Regions from separate parts of the Pseudoalteromonas sp. CF6-2 genome, predicted to be linked through region 1. Evidence: predicted binding sites of a transcription regulator. Region 1 holds the regulator's gene; the other holds the start of a gene.

Region 1 (7,893 bases):
TCGTCGTCAGATACGCCACCTGTGCGCTTAAGCTCATCAACAGCACCTGCTAATAGGCTGCTACCAATAAAGTCATTAAAGCGAGAAATGACAATGGCAAATTTTTTGCCTGGTGCGTATTTGTTACCTTCAATAATTTTCATTTAATAACCCTAAAAAATAAGTTTAAGCGGTTGCGATTGCGCAAAAATTACGGCGCATAATACCACAAAAATATAAAAGTAGCCTAGTTAATTAAGACTGCGGCTCAACGTAATCAACCACCTCTAAGTGGAAACCAGATAACGCATGGTACTTTTTCGGACGGCTCATTAAACGCATCTTTTCAATACCTAAATCAGCTAGGATCTGAGAGCCGACCCCCACGGTACGCGATGTACCTTGGAATTTACGATGACTAACATTTTCACCCGCATCTTCAGCGGCAAATGCTTTTACCGTTGCTTCAAGCTCTTCGGTTGACTCTTGTTTACCTAAAATTACTAACACACCATCATGTTTAGCAATATAAGCCATTGCATCAGATAACCCCCAACTACGGTCTGCATTGCGATCTGAGAGCAAAATATCATTAAACGTACTTTGTAAGTGAACACGTACTAACGTTGGCTCATCTTTTGATACGTCACCTTTTTGTAAAACATAATGAAGCTGACCATCAATAGTGTCTTTGTAGGTCACTAAATCAAACTCACCATGCTCGGTTGGCAGTTTACATTTAGCAACGCGCTCAATGGTGGTTTCGTTTAGGTTTCTGTACTCGATTAAATCCGCAATGGTGCCAATTTTTAAGTCATGCTCTTTCGCAAATACTTCGAGATCTGGGCGACGTGCCATGGTGCCATCTGCATTTAAAATTTCAACAATCACTGATGAAGGCTCAAGACCCGCTAAACGCGCTAAATCACAACCCGCTTCAGTATGACCGGCACGTGTTAACACGCCACCTGGCTGCGCCATAATTGGAAAAATATGCCCTGGTTGTACAATATCGCTCGGCACGGCACCTTTAGCGATAGCCGCTTGCACTGTGCGTGCGCGGTCGGCCGCAGAAATACCCGTTGTTACGCCTTTAGCCGCTTCAATCGACATAGTGAAATTAGTTGAAAAGGCAGCACCGTTGTTTTTGACCATAAGTGGTAATTCTAACTGCTGACAACGCTCTTGTGTCATGGTTAAACAAATTAAACCACGGCCGTGTGTTGCCATAAAGTTGATGGCATCAGCACTAATATGTTCTGCTGCGATGATTAAATCGCCTTCATTTTCTCTGTCTTCATCGTCCATTAAAATAACCATTTTACCGGCTTTAATGTCATCGATAATTTCTTGCGCGCTGTGTAAATTCATAATGTGCCCATGAGAGTATGATTAATTTGACCTATCCGTGCTTATTTAATAAAGCCAGCTTGTGCTAGCAAGCTCATTGATATGTCTGAACGGGAAGGTTGTTCAGCCCCTTTTATTAGGCGCTCTAAATAGCGAGCAATCTGGTCAACTTCTAAGTTCACCTGAGTACCCACCTGAAATTCTGCAATCGTTGTTTGCTCAGCGGTATGTGGAACAATCGTCAACTTAAAGCGATTTTGCTCGACTTCGTTGACCGTTAAACTAATACCATCAATACATACCGAACCTTTGTAGGGAATGTATTTCATTAAATCGCTGTTGGTACTTAGCCAATACTCTGTTGCACGAGCATTAGGACTAATACTTTCTACCGTCGCAATACCATCAACATGGCCTGATACCAAGTGCCCACCTAAGCGAGAAAGTGGTTGCATGGCTTTTTCGAGATTAACTGTTTGGCCTTTTTTGTAATGTGCAAATCCAGTTAAGCTGATTGTTTCGTTTGATAAGTCAGCACTAAAACCATCGCTATATTTAGCGACAACCGTTAAACACACACCGTTGGTGGCAATACTGTCACCGAGCTTGACGTCTTTCATATCCAAATTATTGCTTTGGATACGAATAGCTAGATCACCTTGCTTTTGTGTTAGTTCAACAATTTTACCTGTTGCTTCAATTATTCCAGTAAACATAGTGCTACTCTTTATTTTCAATATATGTGGCTTGCTTTGCTTTTTTCGCGGTTATGCGGATGTCGTCACCAATCATCACTGTATCAGTAAAGGTCAGCTCAGTGATATCACTCATCATGGTGACTTCTGCAAAGTTTAGTAAGCTTTTGCCCAAATCACCTATTAACTTAGGAGCAATATAAACAATGTATTCGTCAATTAAATCTTGCTCAGCAAACACGCCAGCGAGGGTCGCACCTGCTTCGAGCCAAACATGATTAACTTGTAGTTCAGTAAGACGCTTTAAAAGGGCCGATAAATCAACTTTATTGTTAACTGCTGGCACCACTTCGTGCTTAACAAAATGAGGCCATTGATGCTGATTATCAAGCGACGTGGTAAAAATAATCACCGAGCTCTCGATGCTGAATAACGCAAGCTCAGGCGTTAACCTATTTTGTGAATCAATAATGACTCGGGTCGGCTGGCGTAAAGGCAGCGAGGTTGGCATGGTAAATGGAAGCTCTTCAATGCGAACATTCAGTTTTGCATTATCGGTCAAAACCGTATCTGCACCAGTGAGTATCGCGCAACTTTGGGCACGAAACGCTTGCACGTCTTGGCGTGCTTTAGAGCCTGTTATCCATTTACTTTGGCCGTTATTTAGCGCAGTTTTACCATCTAAACTACATGCCATTTTACAAGTCACATATGGCAATCCTGATTCCATACGCTTTAAAAAACCTTTGTTTAAATCGCGCGCTTGCTGTTCAAGTAAACCAGATGCAACGCTAATACCGGCGTCGGCTAAAATTTGTAGGCCGCGACCACTCACCGCAGGGTTTGGGTCGACCATAGCGGCAATCACCTTGCTAACACCCGCTGCTTTTAAACCTTCGGCACAAGGTGGAGTGCGTCCATAATGACTACAAGGCTCTAAAGTCACATAAGCAGTGGCGCCTTTCGCGTTGTCGCCAGCTACAGCCAAGGCATTCACTTCAGCATGGCCCTGCCCTGCTAATTGATGAAACCCTTCACCGACTATTTCGCCATCTTTAACCAAAACACAGCCAACATTCGGGTTTGGCGTCGTAGTAAAACGACCTTGTTTAGCAAGCTCAATGGCACGCGCCATATAAGCTGTATCAAGCTCTGTAAACGACATGATTAATCACCTAAACGAGCGATTTCTTCACCAAACTCGCGAATATCTTCAAATGAACGATAAACCGATGCAAAGCGCACATAGGCTACTTTGTCGAGTTTCTTTAGTGACTCCATGATGCACTCGCCAATTAAATGGCTAGAGATCTCACGTTCACCCGTGGCACGAAGTTGAGATTTAATGATATTAACGACTTCATCGACCTGCTCAGTGCTAACAGGGCGTTTCTCTAAAGCGCGATGCAAGCCATTGAGTAACTTGTCTTCATTAAATGGTTCGCGGCTACCGTCTTGCTTGATGACTCTTGGCATCACAAGCTCAGCGCCTTCAAAGGTGGTAAAGCGCTCATGGCATTCGTTACATTCACGTCGACGTCTCACTTGGTGACCACCGCCAACAAGTCGAGAATCAATTACTTTGGTATCTTTTGCGGTGCAAAAAGGGCAATGCATAGGGTTCAACTTCCGTTTATAAAAAACAAAAAAAGGCCGCTTAGTAAGCGGCCCTTATAATAGCAAAAAACAACGCTATTGTTATCTTAATTACGGTTTAACCAGTAATTAAGCGTAAACTGGTAATTTTTTACAGATAGCTTTCACTTTCTCTTTTACTTCTGCTTGTACAGACTCATCGTTGATGTTGTCTAGTACGTCACAGATCCAGCCCGCAAGCTCTTTTGACTCAGCTTCTTTGAAGCCACGGCGAGTAATAGCCGGAGAACCAATACGAAGACCAGACGTTACAAACGGTGAACGTGGGTCGTTTGGTACTGAGTTTTTGTTAACTGTGATGTTTGCATTACCTAGTGCAGCGTCAGCATCTTTACCTGTGATATCTTTATCGATTAGGTCAAGAAGGAATAAGTGGTTGTCTGTTTTACCAGAAACAACTTTGTAGCCACGCTCTTGAAGAACTTCAACCATAGCTTGAGCGTTCTTAACAACTTGTGCTTGGTACGTTTTAAACTCTGGTTGTAATGCTTCTTTAAACGCAACCGCTTTAGCAGCGATGATGTGACATAAAGGACCACCTTGACCACCAGGGAATACAGCGCTGTTTAGCTTTTTGTAAATCTCTTCATCACCACATGCAGAAACGATTAGACCGCCACGAGGACCCGCTAATGTTTTGTGAGTTGTTGTAGTAACAACGTGTGCGTGAGGGATTGGGCTTGGGTATACACCCGCTGCGATAAGACCAGCAACGTGAGCCATATCTACGAATAAGTATGCACCTACTTTGTCAGCGATTTCACGGAATTTAGCCCAATCAACAACGCCAGAGTATGCAGAGAAACCAGCGATGATCATTTTTGGCTTGTGCTCTAATGCAAGTGCTTCAACTTGAGCATAATCAATTTCGCCTGTCTCTTCATTTAGGCCGTATTGAATTGCATTGTACGTTTTACCAGAAAAGTTAACGTGTGAGCCGTGAGTTAAGTGGCCACCATGAGCTAAGCTCATACCTAGTACTGTATCGTGCGGCTGAAGAAGCGCTTGGAAAACAGCTGCGTTTGCTTGTGAACCTGCGTGAGGTTGAACGTTAGCGTAGTCAGTACCGAATAATTCGTTTGCACGGTCAATAGCCAGTTGCTCAACAACGTCAACGTGCTCACAACCGCCATAGTAACGTTTGCCTGGGTAGCCTTCAGCATATTTGTTCGTTAGCTGAGAGCCCTGTGCTTCAAGCACGCGTGGGCTACAGTAGTTTTCAGACGCGATCAGTTCGATGTGCTCTTCTTGACGAGCCGTCTCTTTATTGATGGCTGCAAATAACTCTGGATCGAAATCCGAAATATTCATGCTACGTTCTAACATGGGGTCTCCTAAGGCAACGTGTATGGTGTTTTTTTGAAGGCTATATTGTACGCTTAAAACGCACTTTTGCCTATCGTGTAAAGATGAACATATTTAAACAGGGATTGAATTTATTTCACAGTGTTTTAATAATGATATTTTTTTATTGATACATAACAAAAATTTATAAATTTAAAATATTACATATATTTTTAAAATGTCACTAAATTAAAAAGTGCCCGCTGATACTTGTATTTCCACTAACACCAACTAATCTTATAGTATTAGTTAGTATCATGGATGATAGCGAGACATGTTAGCCAAACCAATTTACGAAGTTGTCCCTTATGTGTACTTCTTTCTCGGGGTGAGTTGTATTACGTTAGCCAAGGATAGTGTGCCAACTTTAATCGGTATAATACTGTTTTTAATGGGCGCTAATGTGTGGCGTATGCGCTCTGAGGCCAGAAGAACTGATCACTCAAGCCAAAGAATAAAACAAACGAAATCTCACTATTACTATGAATTTAAACCATTTATTTTATTCATTTCAGCGTTCACTTTAATTCAGTGGACACAAAACGAAATAATCTCAATTATCAGTGTGTTACTGTGTATCGCCTCTTTGGTAATTCTCATTATGCGAGTTTTAAACCGTCATAGCCATTCACTACTTCATTAAAATAAGCAATATAAAAAAGAGCGGCTAAGCCGCTCTTTTTTATGGATATTACGCGAGTTTACTTAGTAGCTCAGTGCGAAGCAATTGATAATCAAACTTGATATCTTCAGCTAAACATTGCTTTGCTAATGCATCAGCAAGTGGTTTCGGCATAGGCAATTCGATATCTAAAATTTCTTCAACACTTTCTTTAAATTTAGCTGGGTGTGCAGTCGCTAAAAAGATGCCTGCGCTGCCGTCTGCTAGATTTTCTTTCAAGCCTTGATAAGCAATTGCAGTATGAGGCTCTGCAATGTAACCCGTTTGATGAATTTTTTTCATCACCTCTTTTGTTTCTTCTTCACCTACACAGCTTGAGTAAAAATCATCATAGCTAAACCATTTGTTATCCAACATAAACTGAACACGTGGCCAGTTATTCGGTTTACTCACATCCATTGCGTTCGATAACGACTCAAGTGTGTCATTCGGTGCCCATTCTTTATTTCGTAAAAAACGTGGCACCGTGTCGTTTTGATTCGTTGTGGCACTTAATTTAGCAACCGGCATACCAAGCACTGCTCCAATCATTGCAGCGCACACATTACCAAAGTTACCACTTGGTACTGAGATATGTGCTTTACTACGCTGCTCTTTAGGTAATTGAGCAATGGCTTCAAAGTAATAGCATACCTGTGCAACTAAACGACTGATGTTGATTGAGTTAGCAGAGTTTAGACCTAGCTTTTGTTTAACTTCATCGTCTAAAAACGCTTGTTTTACCATGCTTTGACAATCATCAAAGCTACCATCAACAGCATAGCAGTGAATGTTATTACCTAACGTTGTGAATAGCTTTTGCTGCGCCAGTGATATTTTCCCTTTCGGGTATAAGATCACGACATCAATATTAGGCTTATTATAAAATGCATGAGCAACCGCAGCCCCAGTGTCGCCTGATGTAGCCGTTAAAATCGTGACTTTTTCGCCTTGGTTAAATTGCGCAAGACATTCAGCCATAAAACGGCCACCAAAGTCTTTAAACGCAAGCGTTGGACCATGAAATAGCTCTAAGCAATAAATGTCTTTTTCAACTTCTACCAACTTCACATCAAAGTTAAACGCATTTTGCACCATCTGAGCAACGGTATCGGCAGGTAATTCATCACCAATTAGGTGCGATAAAATCTTGCTGCTACGGCTAACAAAGTCCAAATCTAATAACGCATCAATGTCTTGAATTGGCGTTAGGCTTTCTGGGAAGAACACCCCTTGGTTACGCCCTAAACCCGTTTTTACCGCTTCAACAAACGACACCTGTTGTGTTTCATCTTTTAAATTATGTAATTGCATGTTTATTCCTTAAATTCTTTAAAGCTGTCGTGTGCCAAGCTGATCAAGTTGACAGATGTGGCAAAAGCCCTGCTCATTGATGTAATTATCATTCAGCCACGCTGCACACTTTTGTGCAGCTGCAAGGCTCTTACACACGGTAAATAATGTTGGACCCGCCCCCGAAATACTGACAATCTCTGCGCCAAGCTCTGGTAAAGCACTTTTAGCTTCTGCAAAGCCTTGAATGAGCGGTGCGCGATGTGGCTCAGCTATTTCATCACTCATAATGGATAGCGCTGCATCAAAGCGACCAGTTAGCAATAAGCTACTAAATGCAGAAAGTCGCTGTGCAAACTCAACACTGTCGTGCATTGATAATTGCTTTGGCAGTACTGATCGCGCTTTTGCGGTATTCAGTGAAAAACCTGGAAAAGCCGCTACGTAATACCATTGATTATCAACAGGTAACGAAATTGACTTGTTCGGAATAAGTTCACCAGTTAATTGCAAACCACCTAAATAACATGGCGTGATGTTATCGTAATGACGGCCGCCACTAACAATGGCTTCAAAATCAGCCATCAACTCGATAAGTTGCTCTTGTGATAAGTTCGTTTCGGCAAACTTATCAAGGGCTGCAAACGCAGCCACCACAGAACACGCACTTGAACCTAAACCTGAGCCAATTGGTAAGTTCTTTTTAAGCTCCAGTTTTACCGCTGGCATAGCCGGCGCAACGTGTTCTTTAAAGTGAATTAAACATTGATAAGCCAAGTTTTCTTCAGCATTAGCAGGCAATTTATGAGCATAGTCGCCAGAGCAGACAAAGGTATCTTGCTCAGCGGCACTCACCTCGACAACATCACCTAATAAGGTGCCATCGATAGGTGCCAGCGCAGCACCTAGCGCATC
Region 2 (7,893 bases), 960 kb from region 1:
CATAATCGTGGCCTTTACGCTTAGTTCCGTCAAAATGGAAATTAAATCCGTTATTACCCGTTTCTAACTTAGCGGCGTAGGTATTGGTATCCGACACTGTATCGTGAGTGTATTGTGCAGCGCCGGTTAGCGTATCGATGCTATCGGTAGGGATGCGATTATCAACGACGTTTACTACACCACCAATCGCACCTGAGCCATAAAGTAGGGTAGCAGGGCCGCGAAGTACTTCGATTTGTTCAGCAGCTAAGCTGTCGTTAGATGTGGCGTGATCTGGGCCTATACGTGAGGCATCGCTGCTATCAAGACCATTTTGGGTGATTTTTACACGTGGACCATCTAAGCCACGAATAATTGGACTTGATGAAACTGGGCCAAAATAACTGGCATTCACACCAGGTAAGCCTTTTAGTGTTTCACCTAAAGTTGGCTTGGCTTTGTTTTTTAAATTATCACCAGCAAGTACATTAACCGGTGAGATCATTTCTAAACTATTTTTATGTAGGGCTGATGCATAAACAACAACAGTTTCAACTGACGTCGGTGTTAGATTGACGACAACAGATTGGCTGTCACCAGAAATTTCTATACGTTTATCAATGTAGTTGTCTTTACTTATGTGGAGTTGGCCTTTGTTATCTACATCAATTTTAAATTGACCTGATTTGTCCGTCACCACTGTTTGTGATTTACCGTGAACATGAATTTCGGCATTTGCAATGGGTTGTTGCTTATCGTCTAGAACTTGACCTGAGATAACAGCTGCAAAGCTTGAATGTGAAAATAAAGCTGCTGCAACGGCACTTGAAAGTACTGTAAGTTTATTCATCGTTCCTACTTCTGAGTTTATTATTAATAATCTTGATATAATATAACACCTCATTTATGGCAAAACAATGACGTTATAGTATAACTTTTGTTTTGTCGCTATTTACCATACATCGGCTATACTCAAGACACCTTACTCGTGTAAAGGTTAACAGCTATGTCTGATAAAAATAGGGTATTCAAGGCACAATTTAGTATCGCTAATTTACGCCAGCACCGTAATCATTCTACGGTATTTACTACTGCGTGCGAGCGCTCAGAAAGCTACCAGCACTTTGTTCTTAAATTATTAAGTTATTGTGTATTTTCATATAATGAGGATGCTGTGCTTAATGCAAAATCAGATCGTTCAGAGCCTGATGTTGCTATCAAAGCATTAGATGAGCACTATATAACTTGGTTAGCCGTTGATGAACCCGATTTTCCCACTCTCAGTAAAATGGCGAAAAGGGTGGATGAATTATGGGTAGTGACAACATTGGATGGTGATTGGCTGAATGAATATCAGCATTCACTTGAACTGATCAGCAATGGACATTTGATTGCCTTTGATCATCAATTTATCGATGATTTAGCGTCACACCTAACCAAAAACCTACAGTGGAATGTCACTATTGATGAGCATTCAATCAGTGTTGCAGATAAGCTTGGTTTTTATCAGAGTAAGCAATTAGTTTGGCATTAAAGCTCAATGGTTATCTTACCATTGGGCTTACTGCAACATAGTAAAACTTCGCCTTCTCGCACAAAAGCAAGCGGCTCTTGATTATACTTGACGCTCCCTTCAACTAATTTTGCACGGCATGCACCGCAGTAACCTTCTCGGCATTGGTAGGGGACATCTATTTTTTGTTGTTCTAGGCATTCAAGGAGAGATGAACAGCCAGAATCAAACTCTACATTCTGGCTGTCTGTTCCTGCAAGGATAACCTGTGCAGTGATGTTAGTGCTCATTACAGGTCGAAGTCACCAAAGTCAGATGCATCAACTTGAGAGTCGATTTGACCAACTAGATAAGAGCTAATTTCAGCTTCTTGAGGGGCAACTTGTACATTGTCTGATACCAACCAAGAGTTGATCCAAGGAATAGGATTGCTCTTACTTTCAAACTGAGCAGGTAAGCCTACCGCAGTCATACGTGCATTAGTGATGTATTCAACGTATTGGCATAAGATATCTTTATTTAGACCAATCATAGAACCATCTTTGAATAAGTATTCTGCCCAATCTTTTTCTTGCTCGGCAGCTTCGACAAACATTTGGATCGCTTCTTCGCGGCATTGTGCAGCAACGATCGCCATTTCTGGGTCGTCCTTACCATCTTGCATAATGTTTAGAATGTGCTGTGTGCCAGACAAGTGCAGTGCTTCATCACGCGCAATTAACTTGATGATTTTCGCATTACCTTCCATTAATTCACGCTCAGCGAAAGCAAATGAACACGCAAAACTTACGTAAAAACGAATGGCTTCTAGGATGTTAACCGACATCATAGCAAGGTAAAGCTGCTTTTTAAGATCAAATAAGCTTACTTTGATTTCTTTACCATTAATAACATGTTTACCTTCACCATATAAGTTATATAGCGATACCATGTTGATTAAATCATCATAGTATTTGGTTACCGCATCAGCGCGCTCACTGATTTTTTCATTGCTTACAATATCATCGAAGATAAGCTCAGGAGATTGCGTTACGTTACGAATAATATGCGTATAAGAACGGCTGTGAATAGTCTCGCTGAATGCCCATGTTTCGATCCATGTTTCAAGCTCAGGGATTGATACAATCGGCAGTAAGGCAACATTTGGAGAGCGACCTTGCACACTATCAAGTAGTGTTTGATATTTTAGGTTACTCAAAAAAATGTGTTTTTCATGATCAGGAAGCGCTTGGAAATCTAAGCGATCTTTACTTACGTCAACCTCTTCAGGGCGCCAGAAAAACGATAATTGTTTTTCGATTAGCTTTTCGAAAATAGGGTACTTTTGTTGATCGTAACGTGACACGTTTACTGTTTGGCCGAAAAACATCGGTTCTTGTAATTGGTTATTATGGTTTCGACTAAAAGTTGTATATGACATAGTGATTTCTCAAAAAACAGTCAGGACAAAGCGGGCTAATGAGCCCGCCTTTGTTATGTTATTAATTTAATTAGATTTTACAAGCGCCGCCTGCACAACTGTCATCTTCAACCTCAGGTGTTAACTCATCTTGAGAGTCAGATGCACCGTCACGGGTGTTGTGATAGTACAGGGTTTTAACACCGAGTTTATACGCAGTTAGTAAATCTTTTAATAGCACCTTCATAGGTACTTTACCGCCTTCGTACTTAGATGGATCATAGTTCGTGTTTGCAGAGATCGTTTGGTCAACGAATTTTTGCATAATACCAACAAGTTGTAAGTAACCATCGTTTGAAGGAATATCCCACAGTAGCTCGTAGTTATCTTTCAGATTTTCATACTCTGGTACTACTTGCTTTAAGATACCATCTTTACTTGCTTTAACACTGATATGACCACGTGGTGGTTCAATACCATTTGTTGCATTAGAGATTTGCGATGATGTCTCTGAAGGCATTAGTGCAGACAGCGTCGAGTTACGCATACCGTGCTCTTTAATGCTGGCACGTAATGAATCCCAGTCTAAGTGAAGTGGCTCTTCACAGAACTGATCAAGGTCACGCTTGTAAGTATCTGTTGGCATAATGCCTTGAGAATACGTAGTCTCGTTAAATTTTGGACATGCACCACGTTCTTTCGCTAACTCATTTGACGCTTTCATTAGGTAATATTGAATTGCTTCAAATGTTTTGTGAGTCAGCGCATTTGCACTGCCGTCTGAGTAACGCTTGCCATTTTTCGCTAAGTAGTAAGCAAAGTTAATTACACCAATACCTAACGTACGACGACCCATAGTCGCGTTTTTAGCTGCTGGAACAGGGTAGTCTTGGAAATCAAGTAAGTTATCAAGCGCACGAACTGCAAGTTCAGCAAGCTCTTCTAATTCATCAAGTGATTCAATTGCACCTAAGTTAAACGCAGACAAAGTACACAGTGCAATTTCACCTTCTTCATCCATTACATTGCTAAGTGGCTTAGTTGGTAATGCAATTTCTAAACATAGGTTAGATTGACGAATTGGTGCCACAGTCGAAATGAACGGGCTGTGTGTATTACAGTGGTCAACATTTTGTAAGTAGATACGACCTGTGCTTGCACGCTCTTGTGCAAACATTGAGAATAACTCAATCGCTTTAATACGTTTTTTGCGAATTGACTCGTCTTGCTCGTACTTAACATATAGCTCATCAAACTTCGCTTGATCTTCGAAGAAGGCGTCATATAGACCAGGTACATCTGATGGGCTAAATAAAGTGATGTAATCATCTTTAATTAAACGGCTGTACATTAATTTGTTGAACTGTACACCGTAGTCAAGGTGACGAACACGGTTATCGTCAACACCACGGTTGTTCTTAAGAACTAATAAGTTTTCAACTTCTAAGTGCCATAATGGGTAGAATAGGGTTGCTGCGCCGCCGCGTACACCACCTTGTGAACAGCTTTTAACTGCTGTTTGAAAATGCTTATAAAACGGGATACAACCTGTGTGGTACGCTTCACCGTTGCGAATAGGGCTGCCAAGCGCACGAATGCGACCCGCATTAATACCAATCCCTGCACGTTGCGAAACATACTTAACGATCGCAGACGATGTCGCATTAATAGAATCTAGGCTATCACCACACTCGATAAGTACACATGAGCTGAACTGGCGCGTAGGCGTACGCACACCGGCCATGATTGGTGTTGGTAATGAAATCTTGAATGTAGATACTGCATCATAAAAGCGCTTGATGTAGTCAAGACGCGTTTCTTTTGGATAATCAGAGAATAAGCTTGCAGCCACTAAGATATATAAAAACTGTGCACTTTCGTAAATTTCACCAGTAACACGGTTTTGAACCAAATATTTCCCTTCTAGCTGTTTTACAGCAGCATAGCTGAAGTTTAAGTCGCGGTTGTGATCAATATAAGAATCTAACTCATCGATTTCTTGCTCGGTATAATCAACAAGTAAGTGTTGATCATAACGTTTGTCTTCAACTAATTTCGTGATGTGATCGTATAAGCGTGGTGGCTCAAATTGGCCGTACGCTTTTTTACGTAAATGGAATACAGCTAATCGAGCAGCAAGGTATTGGTAGTCAGGCGTATCTTTAGAGATCTGATCAGCTGCCGCTTTGATGATAGTTTCATGAATGTCATCGGTACGAATTCCATCGTAAAATTGAATATGTGATTTTAATTCAACTTGCGAGACAGACACGTTATTTAGACCTTCGGCGGCCCAAGCGATCACGCGGTGGATCTTATCTAGATCAAGTGACTCTTTACGGCCGTCACGTTTGCTTACAGATAGCTGTTGGTTCATAGTCTTGCCTGTATTCCTTGGGAAATTATATTTTTAGTGAAAACTTATTCTTCAGTATAATTTTTATTATTAAACACTAGATTGTGTGAATTGAATAACATTTAGCCACAATATCTGGTGTTCTTTAAATTGCAGATCACAAGATAGTGTGGTCTGCGATCATTTGCAAGGGACAGAAATGCCCCTATTTGTGGATAACTACTGGATAAGCGCATTGTGTTAGTGAGCATTAACCTTTGACCATTCATTGATGATGAAATTTGTAAAAATCAACTCAAGATCTAGAAAATTTACCGTTTTTGAAAATAAATTTTGACTGTTTTTTTTATCGTCAAAGAATGCTCAAAACTCAAACCGATCACAATATATAGTATCTAAATTTAAATATAGCACTATATATGGTTAAATCCATCAATAGGCGAATGCCAATTGAAATCAGCTTGCCAATCCAGAGCAGCATCAACACTAGGTATATAGCCCCATAAAGCAGTAGCGCTATACATATTGGCTGCTTTTGCCGCTTGGATGTCGCGCTCCGCATCCCCTATATATAAACAACGACTGGGATCAACATTGAGGATCTCAGCAGTATGCAGTAGTGGATCTGGAGATGGCTTCGCCACGTCTAGTGTATCTCCACTCACCACAGCCATAGCATTACTTAAAGAAGGGATTGCTTTGACTAACGGCTCTGTTAAAAAACCTGGTTTATTAGTCATAATGCCCCATTTAATGTCTTTTTGTTCAAGTGCAACTAAGAGCTGCTCTATACCCTTAAAGCATTTACTGTGCACAGCAATATCTGCAGCGTAGTAGTCAAGAAGCTGCTGGCGCAAGGCGAGTTGTTCAAGTTCGGGCCATTTATCACCAAAGCCTACTTCTAATAATGCATTTGCACCATTAGAAGCTGCGGGGCGATAAACATGCTCAGCAACAGGCGCCACATTGGCATCAGCTAAGACACGGTTTAATGCGCCACCTAAGTCATCTGCGGTATCGAGTAGTGTGCCATCTAAATCAAAGATAAACGCATCAAAATCGATAGAGGGTGTTTGTACACCACTCATCAGACCAGTTTCTCAAAGTGAAGGATGTAATTAACACTGACATCATCATTTAAGCTGTACTGCTTAGAGAACGGATTATAGGTAAGGCCTGTACTGGCTCTTACTTTTAAGCCTGCCTCTTCTGCCCATGCAATAAGCTGTGCAGGTTTTATAAATTTCTTGTGGTCATGAGTACCTTCGGGCACCATTTTTAAAAGCTTTTCAGCGCCAACAATGGCAAATAAGTATGCTTTCGGGGTTTTATTTAATGTTGAAAAGAATACATCGGCGCCCGGTTTGGCAAGTTCTGCTACAGCACGAATAATAGAAGCAGGATCTGGAACATGCTCCAGCATTTCCATACAAGTGATCACATCAAAGCGAGCAGGGTGCTCTTCAGCAAATTCTTCTGCGGGTACTTTAATATAATCAACGGGCACGCCGGTTTCCAAACTGTGTAGTTTGGCAACGGTTAATGGCTCTTGACCCATATCGATGCCGGTCACTTTTGCGCCCATACGTGCCATGCTTTCACTTAAAATGCCGCCGCCACAGCCAACATCTAAGGTTTCCTTATCAAATAAGCCGCCCACTTTATCGGCAACAAAATCCAAGCGAAGAGGATTTATTTCATGAAGAGGTTTGAACTCTCCGTCGCGATCCCACCAACGTTCTGCGATGGCTTCAAACTTTGCAATTTCTGCATTATCTACATTTTGATGTTCGGTCATAAAAAACTTCCTCGTCAATCTGAGGCCATTATATAGGGGTAAATTAATAAATCGCAAAGATTTAGCGCCTGTAAATCTAAATAAATTGTGATAGCATGGTCTGGAAATAATAACTAAAGCTCTGAAGACGGCGCTTTGCCTCTTTATGAGTCAATACTGAAGGAATGTGAAATCAAATGACTGATCTCGCCAATGAAATTCTGCCAGTCAATATTGAAGATGAATTAAAAAATTCCTACCTTGATTACGCGATGAGTGTAATCGTAGGGCGTGCATTGCCAGACGTACGTGACGGCTTAAAGCCTGTTCACCGCCGTGTTTTATTCGCAATGAACGAACTCAATAATGATTGGAATAAACCTTACAAGAAATCAGCACGTGTTGTTGGTGATGTAATCGGTAAGTACCACCCACATGGCGACAGCGCGGTATATGACACCATCGTTCGTATGGCGCAGCCTTTCTCATTACGCTATATGCTAGTTGACGGCCAAGGTAACTTTGGTTCTGTTGATGGTGACTCTGCGGCAGCAATGCGTTATACGGAAGTCCGTATGGCGAAAATGTCACATGAATTATTAGCTGACTTAGAAAAAGAAACGGTTGATTACGTACCTAACTACGATGGTACTGAGCAAATTCCTGACGTATTACCTACTAAAGTACCTAACTTATTAGTAAACGGTTCTTCGGGTATCGCGGTTGGTATGGCGACAAACATTCCACCTCATAACTTAACAGAAGTTATCAATGGTTGTTTAGCGCTTATTCAAAACCCTGATATGACAATTGCTGACCTTATTGAATATATCCCAGGTCCAGATTTCCCGACTGCGGCGATTATCAAT

Evidence for each region. The regulator NrdR, encoded in region 1, represses ribonucleotide reductase genes. The targets are predictions, from matches to a motif close to AAACACNANATNTNGTGTTT.
Region 2: nrdA (class 1a ribonucleoside-diphosphate reductase subunit alpha) is a predicted target of NrdR. The motif match lies at 5,372-5,391, and genes of this name have one in related genera.

The regions. Positions count from the first base shown of each region.
Region 1 is NZ_CP091442.1:767,961-775,853, reverse strand. It holds gene ribE (6,7-dimethyl-8-ribityllumazine synthase) at 1-143, opposite strand, end outside; gene ribBA (bifunctional 3,4-dihydroxy-2-butanone-4-phosphate synthase/GTP cyclohydrolase II) at 235-1,350, opposite strand; gene L3Q70_RS03620 (riboflavin synthase) at 1,392-2,045, opposite strand; gene ribD (bifunctional diaminohydroxyphosphoribosylaminopyrimidine deaminase/5-amino-6-(5-phosphoribosylamino)uracil reductase RibD) at 2,050-3,189, opposite strand; gene nrdR (transcriptional regulator NrdR) at 3,192-3,641, opposite strand; gene glyA (serine hydroxymethyltransferase) at 3,750-5,006, opposite strand; gene L3Q70_RS03600 (hypothetical protein) at 5,299-5,667, shown strand; gene thrC (threonine synthase) at 5,716-6,999, opposite strand; gene thrB (homoserine kinase) at 7,018-7,893, opposite strand, start outside.
Region 2 is NZ_CP091442.1:1,726,355-1,734,247, forward strand. It holds gene L3Q70_RS07970 (TonB-dependent receptor) at 1-829, opposite strand, end outside; gene L3Q70_RS07975 (YaeQ family protein) at 986-1,513, shown strand; gene yfaE (class I ribonucleotide reductase maintenance protein YfaE) at 1,510-1,782, opposite strand; gene nrdB (class Ia ribonucleoside-diphosphate reductase subunit beta) at 1,782-2,912, opposite strand; gene nrdA (class 1a ribonucleoside-diphosphate reductase subunit alpha) at 2,983-5,268, opposite strand; gene L3Q70_RS07995 (HAD-IA family hydrolase) at 5,661-6,335, opposite strand; gene ubiG (bifunctional 2-polyprenyl-6-hydroxyphenol methylase/3-demethylubiquinol 3-O-methyltransferase UbiG) at 6,335-7,045, opposite strand; gene gyrA (DNA gyrase subunit A) at 7,222-7,893, shown strand, end outside.